4 regions of the Paenibacillus sp. RC73 genome follow, and region 3 is predicted to be linked to each of the others. Evidence: predicted binding sites of a transcription regulator. Region 3 holds the regulator's gene; each other region holds the start of a gene.
What was found. Region 3 encodes Rex, which represses fermentation and respiration genes when NADH is low (regulators of the CRP and FNR family bind a similar motif). Its sites were predicted from a motif close to TTGTGAAATATTTCACAA; they were not measured.
Positions count from the first base shown of each region.

Region 1 (3,216 bases), on a different contig from region 3:
TCTCCAATCGTCCGCAGAGAAATAAACGTTAGCCCATGCATCAGGCACATCCCAACCACGGTCAGTCCAATCCATACCGTATATCCGTTAAACACATCGGAGAATCCGGCTTTCAAGTCCATGTTTTGCTGAATAGGTACACCCTTTACCAAAGCCGCAAAAGCCATACCGAACAGCATCGGCGGCAGAAAGCTACCCATCAGAATGCAGGCATCCCACGTCCCTGTCCACCATTTCCCTTCTGCCTTACCCCGGAACTCAAAGGAAACTCCGCGTAAAATCAAACCAAGCAGAATAAATACAAATACTAGATAATATCCGCTGAACATGGTCGCATACCAGTGCGGGAAAGCCGCGAACATCGCACCTGCTGCTGTGATCAACCATACTTCGTTAGCATCCCAGAATGGACCAATCGTATTGATCATCAAGCGTTTTTGCTGATCATTACGCGGTACCAGACCTGTAGCCATACCCACGCCAAAATCAAAGCCCTCCAGGAAGAAGAAGCCGGTAAACAGCACAGCAATTAATAAGAACCACAAATCATTTAACGACATTGGTGTCACCCCCTTGAGCAAATGGATCATGGATTACCGTTTCCTGATGTGGTTCGATATCCGGACCTTTGCGAGCCGTACGGACAAACAGGAACGTCAGCACACCCGTTAAAATTAAATACAATGCGGTAAACGAGATCAGTGAGAACAGCACTTCCCCTGCCACAACGGTAGGCGAAACGGAATCTTTGGTTTGAAGTAAACCAAAGACCGTCCAAGGCTGACGCCCCACTTCTGTCATGATCCAACCCGCAGTATTTCCAATGAATGGAAGAGATATACCGAGCATCATCAACCGGAAGAACCAACGATGCGAACCCTCCAATTTTTTACGGAATGTCAGATAGGCTCCATACAAAGCAAGTACAATCATGGCACATCCGGCTGCAATCATAATGCGGAAGCTCCAAAATGTAGTACGTACCGGCGGAATATAATTACCGGGGCCGTAGGCTTTTTCGTATTGTGCCTGAAGCTCATTCATCCCCAGTACCGCGCCGGACAGCTTATTATAGGACAGCAAACTGAGCGCATAAGGAACCTTAAATTCAAAGCTGTTTTCTTTCTTTTCAGGGTCAATGCCTGCAATAACTGTCCAAGGGGCCGGGTCACTACTGTTTTCCCATAACCCTTCACTGGCAGCCATTTTCATTGGCTGTGTTTCCACCAAATATTGAGCCTGTCCGTGACCAAACATCGGGATTAACATCGAACTAATCAATGCAACAATAATACTTACTTTGAAAGAAGGCTTGAAAAAGTCCAGATTCTTTTTGTGCATCAGCTTCCATGCACTAATACCTGCCACGAGAAAAGCCCCTGTCGCAATAGCTGCAAACAATGTATGTGGAAACTCCCATAACAGTTGTTCGTTCGTCAACAGAGCGAAAAAATCTTTCATTTCTGCGCGACCGTTATGAATCTCGTATCCTACCGGACGCTGCATGAATGAGTTGGCTGCCAAAATCCACAGGGCGGACAGCATCGTACCAATGGATACCAGCCACATACAGGTTAAATGGACTGCTTTGGACAGCCGTTCCCAGCCGAATACCCACAATCCGATAAAGGTTGATTCCAGGAAAAAGGCAAGCAGTGCCTCAATCGCCAGCGGCGTACCGAACACATCACCGACAAAACGGGAGAAGTCAGACCAGTTCATCCCGAACTGGAACTCCTGCAAAATCCCGGTGACCACGCCTACTGCAAAGTTAATCAGCAAAAAAGTTCCCCAGAATTGAGCCATTTTTTTGTATAAATCATTTTTTTTGATTACATACATGGTCTCCATAATTGCCACCAGCAACGACAATCCAATGGAGATCGGCACATAAACAAAGTGAAGAATTGTTGTGGTTGCAAACTGCAACCGTGCCAATTCTAATACGTCCATGATGTTATTCCTCCCCCTGCGCTTCTCTTAAGAATGAATGTTAATAATTGGATTCTGAAGCCTCCCTTCATCCTTGTGATAGTATTCACATTATTACATATGGAACGATCACTTTTTATGAATAGCCCCCTCAGGCATCTTCATTACGGAATCTCATGATCCGGCTTCAGAATATCATCATTATATAGAATAGGTTTGAATGAAATAGAATCGAAAGTGTGAACATCGTGTCAAAGCTGTGTCGTAATGATGGCGAATTTATGAAAACAACTCAAATCTTCTAGTTAGTGTGACATTTTCGATTGATCTGTCTGATTTTTTTCCAAGCAAAAAGCCTCTCTTCGTCCGGAGACTTTTGCTCCGACATCCGCAAGAGAGACTTCATCAATTTAACCCACGGGAATCCATCAACTGCCATCCGTCCCTCTGTTCTTCTGAACCCGACTACGATAAGAGGAAGGCGACATCCCCGCATATTTTTTGAATTTGCCGTGAAAATAATCGGCATTGGCATATCCGACACGTCCTGCCACCTGATGCACCCTGATTCCCTGTGCAAGCAATTCCCTTGCCCGCTCGATCCTCACCTTGTCCAGATAGGCGTTAAAAGCTTCGCCCGTATGGCTTTTGAACAATTTGCCCAAATAGCCGCTGTTGTAATTAAACATATCCGCCAACAGCTCCAAGCGCAAATTCTCATCATAATGACTATGAATGAAATCAATCAATTGTTTCATGATCGTTTCCTTACCACCTGGATCGGTCTGACCAATCCATTGCAGCACATGCTCCATTGACCGATCCACCAGCTCTCCCAAGGTTGAATAGGCATATACATCCGTAATCAAGCGGGAATGCTCTTCCAGCACCGTACGGCTCTGTTCCTGTCCAGCCGCATACTTGTTCAGCGCCAAGGTAAATGTCTGTGCAAACGCCGCCTTGATTTCAGCCTCTGAACGATAGAGCTGTGGAAATTGGACCTCCATTTCCTTCAATACACGTATTGCAGCTTCACGATTGGACATATCCAGCGCGTAGTACAGCTTCTCTGCATAACGCATGGGGTCTGATGCTTTGTCAGTCGTTTCGCACATTTCCTCGTCCGAAGTTTCCAAATCGTGCAGGTCACTGGTAAGCATCACCCTTTCCGCCCGGAAAAGAAAAGTACGCTCCAGTAGACGCAGCGCCTGTTCAAAAGAACTCGAAATATCATGAAGTCTCTCCACCGGATCACCAGCAGCTACGTATATTTTCGTTGCCCAC
Region 1 covers NZ_JBIYCV010000010.1:93,944-97,159, reverse strand. Annotated here, with positions in the region: gene cydB (cytochrome d ubiquinol oxidase subunit II) at 1-560, opposite strand, end outside; gene ABH897_RS21680 (cytochrome ubiquinol oxidase subunit I) at 547-1,953, opposite strand; gene ABH897_RS21675 (response regulator) at 2,361-3,216, opposite strand, start outside.
Region 1: the regulator Rex is predicted to act here: its motif matches at 2,027-2,044, upstream of ABH897_RS21680 (cytochrome ubiquinol oxidase subunit I).

Region 2 (3,216 bases), 160 kb from region 3:
TCGCCAGACCGTCTGTGTAGTCACTAGCCATTACGGACACGTAGGCCTCGATAGCATGCGTCAGTACGTCCATACCTGTATCCGCTACAGCTGTTTTAGGCAGCGAGTATACAAACTCAGGGTCAATAATTGCCACATCAGGAGTCAGCTCATAGTCAGCCAGCGGATACTTCGTGTTGCCCTGATTTTTGTCTGTAATAACTGCGAACGACGTAACTTCCGAACCTGTACCCGAGGTTGTAGGAATGGCTACAAATTGTGCCTTCTGACCAAGACGCGGGTATTTGTAGATCCGTTTGCGGATATCCATGAATTTTTGTTTCAAGTTGTTGAAATCAGTATCTGGGTATTCATAGAACATCCACATGCCTTTAGCCGCATCCATCGGCGAACCGCCGCCCAATGCAATAATGCAATCCGGTTGGAAACGTCTCATCATTTCAGTACCACGTTCTACCGTAACTGTCGATGGATCTGGCTCTACTTCAGAGAACACTTCGATAGCTACTGGCGTTTGGCGTTGGTGTAAATAATGAATGACACGATCCACATATCCGAGTTTCACCATCATAGGGTCTGTGATAATGGCTACACGTGTGATATCAGGCATTTTAGCAAGATACTGAGTCGAATTTTTTTCGAAATAAATTTTGGAAGGTACTTTGAACCATTGCATATTCACCGTTCGTTTCGCCACCCTTTTCACATTAATCAAGTTGACTGCCGATACGTTCGACGAAGTCGAGTTACGTCCGTACGAACCACAACCCAGTGTCAGCGATGGAAGGTTGGTGTTGTAGAGGTCACCGATCGCACCATGTGTGGAAGGCGAATTTACAATGATACGGCCTGTTTGCAAACGGTTTGCGAACCGAGCGATAACGTCCTCATCGTTCGAATGAATAGCGGACGAGTGGCCCATGCCCCCGAATTCCACGACTTCAGCAGCGCGTTGAATACCTTGTTCCGCATTTTTTACTTTATAGCAAGCCAATACAGGACTCAATTTTTCCGCAGACAATGGGAATTTTGTTCCTACCCCTTCAATCTCAGCGACCAAAATTTTAGTTCCTGCTGGTACTGTGATACCACTCATTTCAGCAATTTTTACAGCAGACTGCCCGACAATAGCTGGGTTCACTGCACATTTCTCGACATTCATAGCTCCTTGAGTGAGCTTAGCTGCTTCTTCTTTATTTACAAAATAGCAGCCGTTAGCGATCATCAATTTTTTCACTTGTTCGAAGATTGGCTCTTCGATAATAACCGCTTGCTCGGAAGCACAAATCATACCGTTGTCAAAAGATTTGGAGAGGATGAGATCGTTCACAGCCTGCTTGATGTCTGCTGTTTTTTCAATAAAGCAAGGCACGTTACCTGGGCCTACACCCAGAGCAGGTTTACCGCAGCTATATGCCGCCTTAACCATGCCTGATCCACCAGTTGCCAGAATCAGCGCCACATCCGGGTGATTCATGAGTGAATTTGTCTTATCCATCGATGGAGCTTCAATCCATTGAATACAATCTGCCGGAGCACCATGTTTGACGGCTGCTTCAAGCAAAACGCGAGCTGCTTCCGCACTACACGATTGAGCGGATGGATGGAAACCAAAGATGATCGGGTTACGTGTTTTAATAGCAATCAACGCTTTGAACATTGTAGTTGAAGTCGGATTAGTCACTGGAGTGATCCCCATAATGATGCCGACGGGCTCTGCTATTTTTTGAAAACTGTCAAAGTCATTATCTTCAATGACACCAACGGTTTTTTCATTTTTGATGCTATGATAGACATATTCTGTTGCAAACATGTTTTTAATGATTTTGTCCTCATACACACCGCGTCCTGTTTCTTCAACAGCCAGCTTCGCCAGATGCATGTGCTTATCCATCCCTGCGATTGCCATAGCTTGTACGATTTCGTCAATCTGCTCCTGATTCATACTCATAAAAGCCTTCTGTGCCCGGTTCCCCCGGTCAATCAGTGTTTGAATATACTGCTCAGCGCTTTGCTCTTTTTGGATAACCTCGTTTTTAACAGCCATTTCCCTCATCCTCCTGTTATCTCGTGTACTATCTCTTGTTCACGCACTGATCGTAACACAGCTTTTCAAGATATATTGTGATTTTTTTCACAATCTATTTAAAATTTTATTTTATGAAGTGAATTAAATCACAAAGTTTGGAATTCTGCCACTTTTACCCCCTCTTCTTGCCCCAAAAACGCATAGCACAGGTATATAATGAATTTGAATTGATCAAGTTGCAGATAAAAAAACAAAGGAAACAAAGGGGAAATGGACGATGAGAAACCCTGCAAACGTAATGGAAGCCCGCGGCAACACCTGTTGCTTCTCGGAGACCAGCTTCAACCGGCTGCAAGTGATGATGAAAGATCGGGTCATGCCAGAAAGCTCACATCTGTTCTGGGAAGGAGATACAGCGGATAAGCTGTTTTATATCAAGCGCGGACGCGTGAAAGTAACGAAAACAACGGATGAGGGTAAGGAACTTATACTATATATGTACCAAAGCGGCGATCTGATTGGTCAAGCTGATCCATTTTTCGGTACCAAGCACTCCTTTTCTGCCGAAGTTCTGGAGGACAGTGATATCGGTGTTGTCGATCATACGGATTTGGAGCTGCTTATTTGCCAGCACTGTGATTTTGCCATTGACTTTATGAAATGGATGGGGTCCCACCACCGTATTACTCAGACCAAATTTCGTGATCTGATGATGTACGGCAAGCCCGGTGCTCTATGCTCCACGCTAATCCGCCTGTGTAACACCTATGGTGAGCCTCATGGGGAACATATCCTTATTCATAAAAAAATCACTCATACCGACCTCTCCAATATGATCGGTGCCACCCGCGAAAGTGTAAACCGGATGCTGAGTGATTTGCGTAAAAAAAATGCAGTCGAATATGATAATGGCATGATCGTCGTAAAGGATTTGGAAATGCTGCAAGGTGTATGTCATTGTGAGCTGTGCCCGCGTGAGATTTGCCGGATCTAAATTATTGTTTTATTTTATGTAAAAGAGAGTGTTCTGTAAACTGTATGGCTTACAGAACACTCTCTTAATTTTACACTCCCACTCCACCTAAATGGCGGGCAGCAGCGGAGCAATCCATTTGAATCTGAAGAAGCGAAGCATTCGCCTTTGCAGCGGGATTCTCACCTCTAAATGTCTTATACAACCCAAAAGA
Region 2 covers NZ_JBIYCV010000002.1:391,588-394,803, reverse strand. Annotated here, with positions in the region: gene adhE (bifunctional acetaldehyde-CoA/alcohol dehydrogenase) at 1-2,047, opposite strand, end outside; gene ABH897_RS05355 (Crp/Fnr family transcriptional regulator) at 2,307-3,023, shown strand.
Region 2: the regulator Rex is predicted to act here: its motif matches at 2,123-2,140, upstream of adhE (bifunctional acetaldehyde-CoA/alcohol dehydrogenase).

Region 3 (3,216 bases):
TAAGGGGATGTGACACCTGAATTAGCGCGACAGCAGCCCTTCAAAGGCGGCTTGTGCCTCATGCTTGATACGTTCCTCATCCATAGTCAGGCACTCACCGTTTTTCACAACCTGACGACCGTCAACCCATACATGGGCCACGTCTTTGGCGCTTGCAGAGTATACGGCATGAGAAATGAGATCCGTATGCGGCAAGAAATGAGCCTGATTGAGATCGAGCGCGATAAAGTCAGCCTTGTTGCCTGCTGCCAGCGCCCCTACCTCATTCAAGCCAATCGACTTCGCTCCGTACTCCGTTGCCAGACGCAACGCCTCACCCGCAGGAACTGCGGTTGGGTCCCCAGATACTCCCTTGTGAATGAGTGCAGCCAGACGCATTTCCTCAAACATATCCAGGTTATTGTTACTGGCGGGACCGTCTGTTCCGAGAGAGACGGTAACGCCTGCACGGAGCAGATCAGGCACTCTTGCCACACCGCTCGCCAGCTTCAAGTTGCTGCCCGGATTATGCGAAACCGCTACACCACGTTCAGCCAGCAAAGCTATTTCTTCGTCATTCAAATGAACAGCATGGGCAACAAGCGATGGACGGGAGAAAAAGCCGAGCTTATCCAAATGCGCAACCGGGCGCAAGCCGTAGTCGCGTACGTTTTGCTCTACTTCGGCAATGGTTTCGGACATATGCGTATGCAACGGTAAGTCCAGATCATGCGCAGCCTGCACGAATTTTTCGATAAACGCAGGCGGACACGTATACGGCGCATGTGGAGACATCATAGTCGTAATGCGACCGTCTGCTTTTCCATGCCAATTACGCGCAAAATTCACAGCCTCAGCCAGCTTGATCCGCTGCTCTTCCTCCGAACATAATCCAATCGCTCCACGCATCAGACTGGCACGGATGCCGGACTCTTCAGCTACACGAGCCACCTCGTCCATATGATCATACATGTCCAAAAAGGTGGTTGTACCGCCTTTCAGCATTTCCAGCACGGACAAGGACGTACCCCAGTACACATCCGTAGACGTAAACTTGGCTTCCATCGGCCACATTTTTTCCTGAAGCCATACTTGAAGAGCCAGATCGTCCCCATACCCGCGCAGCAGGGACATCGCCGCATGACCATGTGTATTAATCAGGCCAGGTAAAAACAGCAGCCCGTTACCATCAATCGCTTCCGTCTCTTCCTCACCCGCTGGCAAAGTCTCGCCAATATAGGCAATGCGGCTGTCCTCCACGATCATATAGCCGTGGATTACCCCCGCTTCCGATCTGTTCACGGCAAAAGAGCCGTTTTTAATCATCCATTTATTCACCGTCATGTTGCATATCTTCCTTTCCGTCTTCCAAATAATAAGCGAGGCTTAACAAATCTGTTGTAAAATCTGTGGCATGTATTCGAATATTTGCTGGTGCCTTGAGAGTGGTCGGCGCAAAGTTCAAAATCGCTCCAATCCCGCTATTTATGAGCCTGTCAGCCACGTTCTGCGCTTCAAAATCCGGTACGGTAATAATCCCGATCCGAATGTTTTGTTCCTTCACGGTCGCTTCCAGTTCATCCATTGGCTGTACGACCAGCGTATTGATCCTGGTTCCGACCTTATCTGGCACAGCATCAAATACTGCTACAATTTTCATATTGTCTTTTAAATAAGCATTATAATTCGAAAGGGCTTGCCCCAGATTACCTGCTCCGACCAATACCACGTTAATTTGCTGGTCGATTTTCAGGATATGGCGTATTTTCTCGATAAGATAAGTAACATCATAGCCGATACCCTTACGGCCAAAATCTCCAAAATACGCGAGATCCTTACGAATTTGAGCCGGATTCAAATCCAGTCTTTGTCCTAACTCCTGGGAAGAGACCGTAGCCACCTCCCGTTTGTGCAGTGCATTCAGATAACGTAAATATACGGGTAACCTCCGTACGACAGCCTCTGAAATTTTATCTGATTTCATACATGCTCCCCCTAATTGTAACGGACATGTTAAGATGTCCGTCCGTTATGCCTCTGTCTCCGGGGCGGATTGGAGCCACTCGGCGATACGGGGCACCATTTGCTCCGTCGGCATATGCTCCATTTTTGGTCCCGGTAACGAGTACAAAAAGTGCTTCCCGTAATAGGATTCAATCACACGCGTATCGTAAACGATAACAACCCCGTGGTCGCTCGCGGTACGTACTAGACGTCCAAATCCCTGTTTGAAGCGAATGACAGCCTGTGGAACAGACAGCTTCATAAAAGGATTTTTCTTCTGCTGCTGGAGCAGCTCACTTTTAGCCTCCAGCAGCGGGTGATTGGGCGGTTGGAACGGCAAGCGGACGATAGCCAGACACGTCAGCGCCTTGCCCGGAATATCGACGCCTTCCCAAAAGCTGCTGGTTCCCAGCAACACAGAAGCTTTGGCTTCCTGAAAACGTCGGGTCAGCTTGCTGCGGCTCCCACTGTCCACGCCCTGCCCCAGCACGGTGATGTCGCTGGATGCTAACGCCTCCTTAAGCGGCTCATACACCTGCCGGAGCATGCGATAGGAGGTAAAGAGAACGAGCATTCTCCCCCGCGTCGCTTGGGCAGTCGAACCTAGCGAGCTGACGAGCATATCTACAAAATGCTCATCTCCTACACTGCCCTTCACGCTCGGAAAATCCCTTGGAATGACTAGCAACACCTGATCCCTGTAGTTAAAGGGTGAAGGGAGCTGCGTAGTCATCAGCCGCCCTTGATCTGCGGCCTCCTGCAAGCCGAGCTGATCGGTCATGTACTGAAACGACTTATCCACCGACAAGGTAGCAGACGTCAGAATAATGCTCCTTTTTTTGTCAAAAAACATTTCTTTCAGCTGGCGGCTCACATCGACGGGCACCGCATAAAATTGTAGCGACTTGCTGCGGAATTGCCCGCTCGCTTCGAGCCAATATACGGTCGTCTCATCATCCATCCGCATGAAAAAGCGCAAGCTTTCCCTAATGCCTGCCAAATCCTTAAGCAGCCCCGTAATATCTGTAATGAGGCTGTCAGCCGCATAATCGTCATGTTCTTCTTTCACGTCGAGCATCAGCTTGTCGCCCTTGCGCAAAATTTCGCTCAACGTTACATAAACCTGATTTTCCAGCGCAGCAGCCTGATCCCACTTGGCAGGCTTGGCCGACGGCTTGAGACGGGAAGAAAACTGCCCTGTTTCGCCCGGTGTCGCATCACTTCGCTCCGGCA
Region 3 covers NZ_JBIYCV010000002.1:556,007-559,222, reverse strand. Annotated here, with positions in the region: gene ABH897_RS06245 (amidohydrolase) at 22-1,323, opposite strand; gene ABH897_RS06240 (redox-sensing transcriptional repressor Rex) at 1,310-1,963, opposite strand; gene dinG (ATP-dependent DNA helicase DinG) at 2,009-3,216, opposite strand, start outside.

Region 4 (3,216 bases), on a different contig from region 3:
TTCTTTGACAGCTAGTGTACGGTTGGAATGTGGATATTTGTTTAAAAAGTCTTCCTGTGCCAGCACCCGTCCAGACAACTGCTGATATCCGATATGCAGTGCGGCATCCTTGGTAGCCGCCTGTCCAGATTCCACTGCCATGATGTCAATATAGCTGCGGATATCTGCCGTGGTGTGCTTTCCGAAAACTTTATATTTTTCATAGTTTATGACAGGATAATACATACCTTCTGCGGTTTCCAGTTTGTATCCGGCATCTCTGGTTTGGGTCAGTAATTTCTTCAGGTTCGTATCTTTGGTGCGGCTAATTACATTTGTGAACGAATCGCCGGGTTTATAAATAGTATTGATTTTGGTCTGAACAGAAGCTGGGTATAAGGCTTGTGAATAAGAATCCAATTGCTTGGTCTGTGCATTTTCCAGATGAAGCGTCATGATGGTGGCTTGAGAGGCTGGAATGGATTGAATGTGTTTTTGCAAATAAGCGAATGCCTGAGGAAGTTTGCCGGGTTGACGTAGCAGTTGCTCGAAGGTGTTGGAGATATTTTGCACACTTTCCGATTGAGACGTTGTCGTAGTCGATACTGCCGCTTCGGCTTGTGATGGATATCCCAGTCCCATAGTCTGTACTGTGAAAGTTACTGTCGCGAGCATGAGGTAGGCTTTGGTGATTTTTTTCATGATATAACCCTCCATGGCTTTCTTTGATGTAACTTTAGTGTATAGGGGGAATGTATCGTGAGCATTCCGGGTTGTATCCAACTTGTAAACGTTTGGGGAAATGATGAATCGGATATAAAAGAAAGTCAGCAGCATAGCTGCACAAAAAAACAACCATTAGCCCGGAGGGTAACGGTTGTTTTTTTGGTAGCTTAAGCTATTTTTCGAGCGGGGTCTGCTGGAAAGGTATCTTTATTTTTACGGAACAGTCCACGCAGGAAGGGAAGTACCCAACGATCCAAGCCAATCCGTCCAGCGTTTGCGCCAGCAACTACAAGGAAGATTTCAAACAGCAGGTAGATTGCATTGGTGCTTACTGTGCCCGAGAATAGGAACGAGAAGTTCATGACCATTGCCATCAAGGCAGCTAATGTAGTCAGTGTACCAAGAAGCAGGCCAACTCCGACCAGGAACTCACCCAGTGGGATCAGGACGTTGAACAGACCGACATTAGGTAGGGCAAAGGCTTCAAGGAACGATCCCCACCAGCCTTGTACAGCGGGATGTTCTCCGCCTGTCTTAGCAATGGCCCCCGAGATAAATCCGCCTGCATCGAATCCGCCAGTCAGCTTCTCAAGTCCATGGGTCATCCATTCATATCCCAGATAAACCCGTACTACAGTCAGCAGCCACATTGCTACTTTATTTTCACGCAACCAGTTGTTAAACATTCAAACCACTCCTCTTTCTTATCTTATAATGTTGGTTGTATTTCATTTGGTTTGGGATGATCATCTCTGCTACACCCTTATTGTATTAGGTTCAGTTACAGTTATTTGTGATAAAAATCACAAAGTCTGAATATTTTTTAAATTTTAATGTCTTCAGATAAGTATTCTATAGTGATGATGAGTTTCAATCAAGACAAAAACAGGAAATAACGCTTATAATGAGAAAAATGTCTAACTGGAGGGATGAATTTGTCCGGGCCCATTTTCAATCGAAGCCAATGGTTGTGTGTGATGACCTCGGTTTTGCTATGTATGACCATGATGTCCTGTTCTGCTATGTCCAAATCGGGTGAATCAGAACCCGCGCCCCAACCGGTTAAGCAAGAAACACAGCCGGAGGCGCTTGAGCCGCCCAAGGAACCGACTATTCCGGCATTTACAGCTCCGCTTACCGGCCTTCCGGTGGAGCAGCCTGTTCTGGAACGACCGCTTGCAATTATGATTAATAATGCTCCAGCCGCACGACCTCAGGCGGGACTTAGCGAGGCTGACATGGTATATGAAGTTCTCGCAGAAGGTGGAATTACACGTTTGGTAGCTTTTTTCCAAAGTCATGGCGGTGATGTGAAAATAGGCCCGGTCCGCAGCATCCGGCCGTATCTGATTGAGCTGGGCGAAACTTACGGGGCGTTGCCGATACACGCCGGGGGAAGTACAGATGCCTATGCGATTTTACAGCAGCAACGAAAAGAGCATCTGGATGAGATTTCGAATGGGGGAGCTTACTTCTGGAGAAGCAAGGATCGCCGTCCACCACACAATCTGTACACAGATGTGAACAGACTTCGCCAAGGAAGCGAAAGTAAAGGCTACGCCAAGCAGACGGTGGTTCCGGTATATAAATATCTTAAATCCGGTGAAGCTTCGATCATGGGAGACGGGGAGGCAGTATCTTTGCAAATCCGCTTTTTGCTTAAAAGCTACAAGGTATCTTACACCTACGATCCGTCAGATCAGCAATATAAGCGTTTTGTGAACGAAAAGTCACATGTGGATCAAAACAATAACAAGCAGCTCTCTGCGGCCAATGTCATTGTGATGAGCACCAGGCACCAAACGCTGGATGATGTAGGTCGATTGAGCGTTGAGCTTAAAGGCGGTGGAGAGGCTATGTTGTTTCAACAAGGGAAGTTGATACACGCCGAGTGGCAGCATACGCCCGGTGATGCTATTCGTTTTATGAAAAATGGAGTTGAAATTCCGTTGGTACCGGGTACATCCTATATACATGTGGTTCCGGCGGACGTTTCGCTGAACGAGCATGTAAGTGTAGAAGCAAAGTGAGGAATCCATAATCCACCTTTTTAGATATAATTTGTCGGATAATGAACTTCCTTGTCGGGCAATGTATACTTAATATTGTGAAATTTGCCTTTACAAACTTTACAAAAACATTGATGAGTGTGATAAGATAGCAAAGGTTGTCTAATGCAGTCGAAACAGGTTGCGGATATTTTCGTAAAGGGGTAATCGTTAATGAGATTGAAGAAAAAGGATATATTCTTCGAGACGTTGGAAAATATGGCAGATACAATCGTGCAAGCAGCTGATTATTTTGCCCAACATACTTCAAATCTTCAAGATGTGGTTCTGTTTACTAATGAAATGAAGAAGTATGAAAATAAGTGTGATGATTACACACACACGATTATTACTGAGCTGAACAAGACCTTCATTACGCCGCTGGAACGCGACGATATCATGGAACTGACAACGACCATGGATGATGTGCTGGACGGTCTGGAAGCGACAGCCTCTCGTTTTT
Region 4 covers NZ_JBIYCV010000016.1:44,640-47,855, forward strand. Annotated here, with positions in the region: gene ABH897_RS25175 (hypothetical protein) at 1-681, opposite strand, end outside; gene ABH897_RS25180 (DoxX family membrane protein) at 873-1,391, opposite strand; gene ABH897_RS25185 (DUF3048 domain-containing protein) at 1,635-2,735, shown strand; gene ABH897_RS25190 (DUF47 domain-containing protein) at 2,928-3,216, shown strand, end outside.
Region 4: the regulator Rex is predicted to act here: its motif matches at 1,497-1,514, upstream of ABH897_RS25180 (DoxX family membrane protein).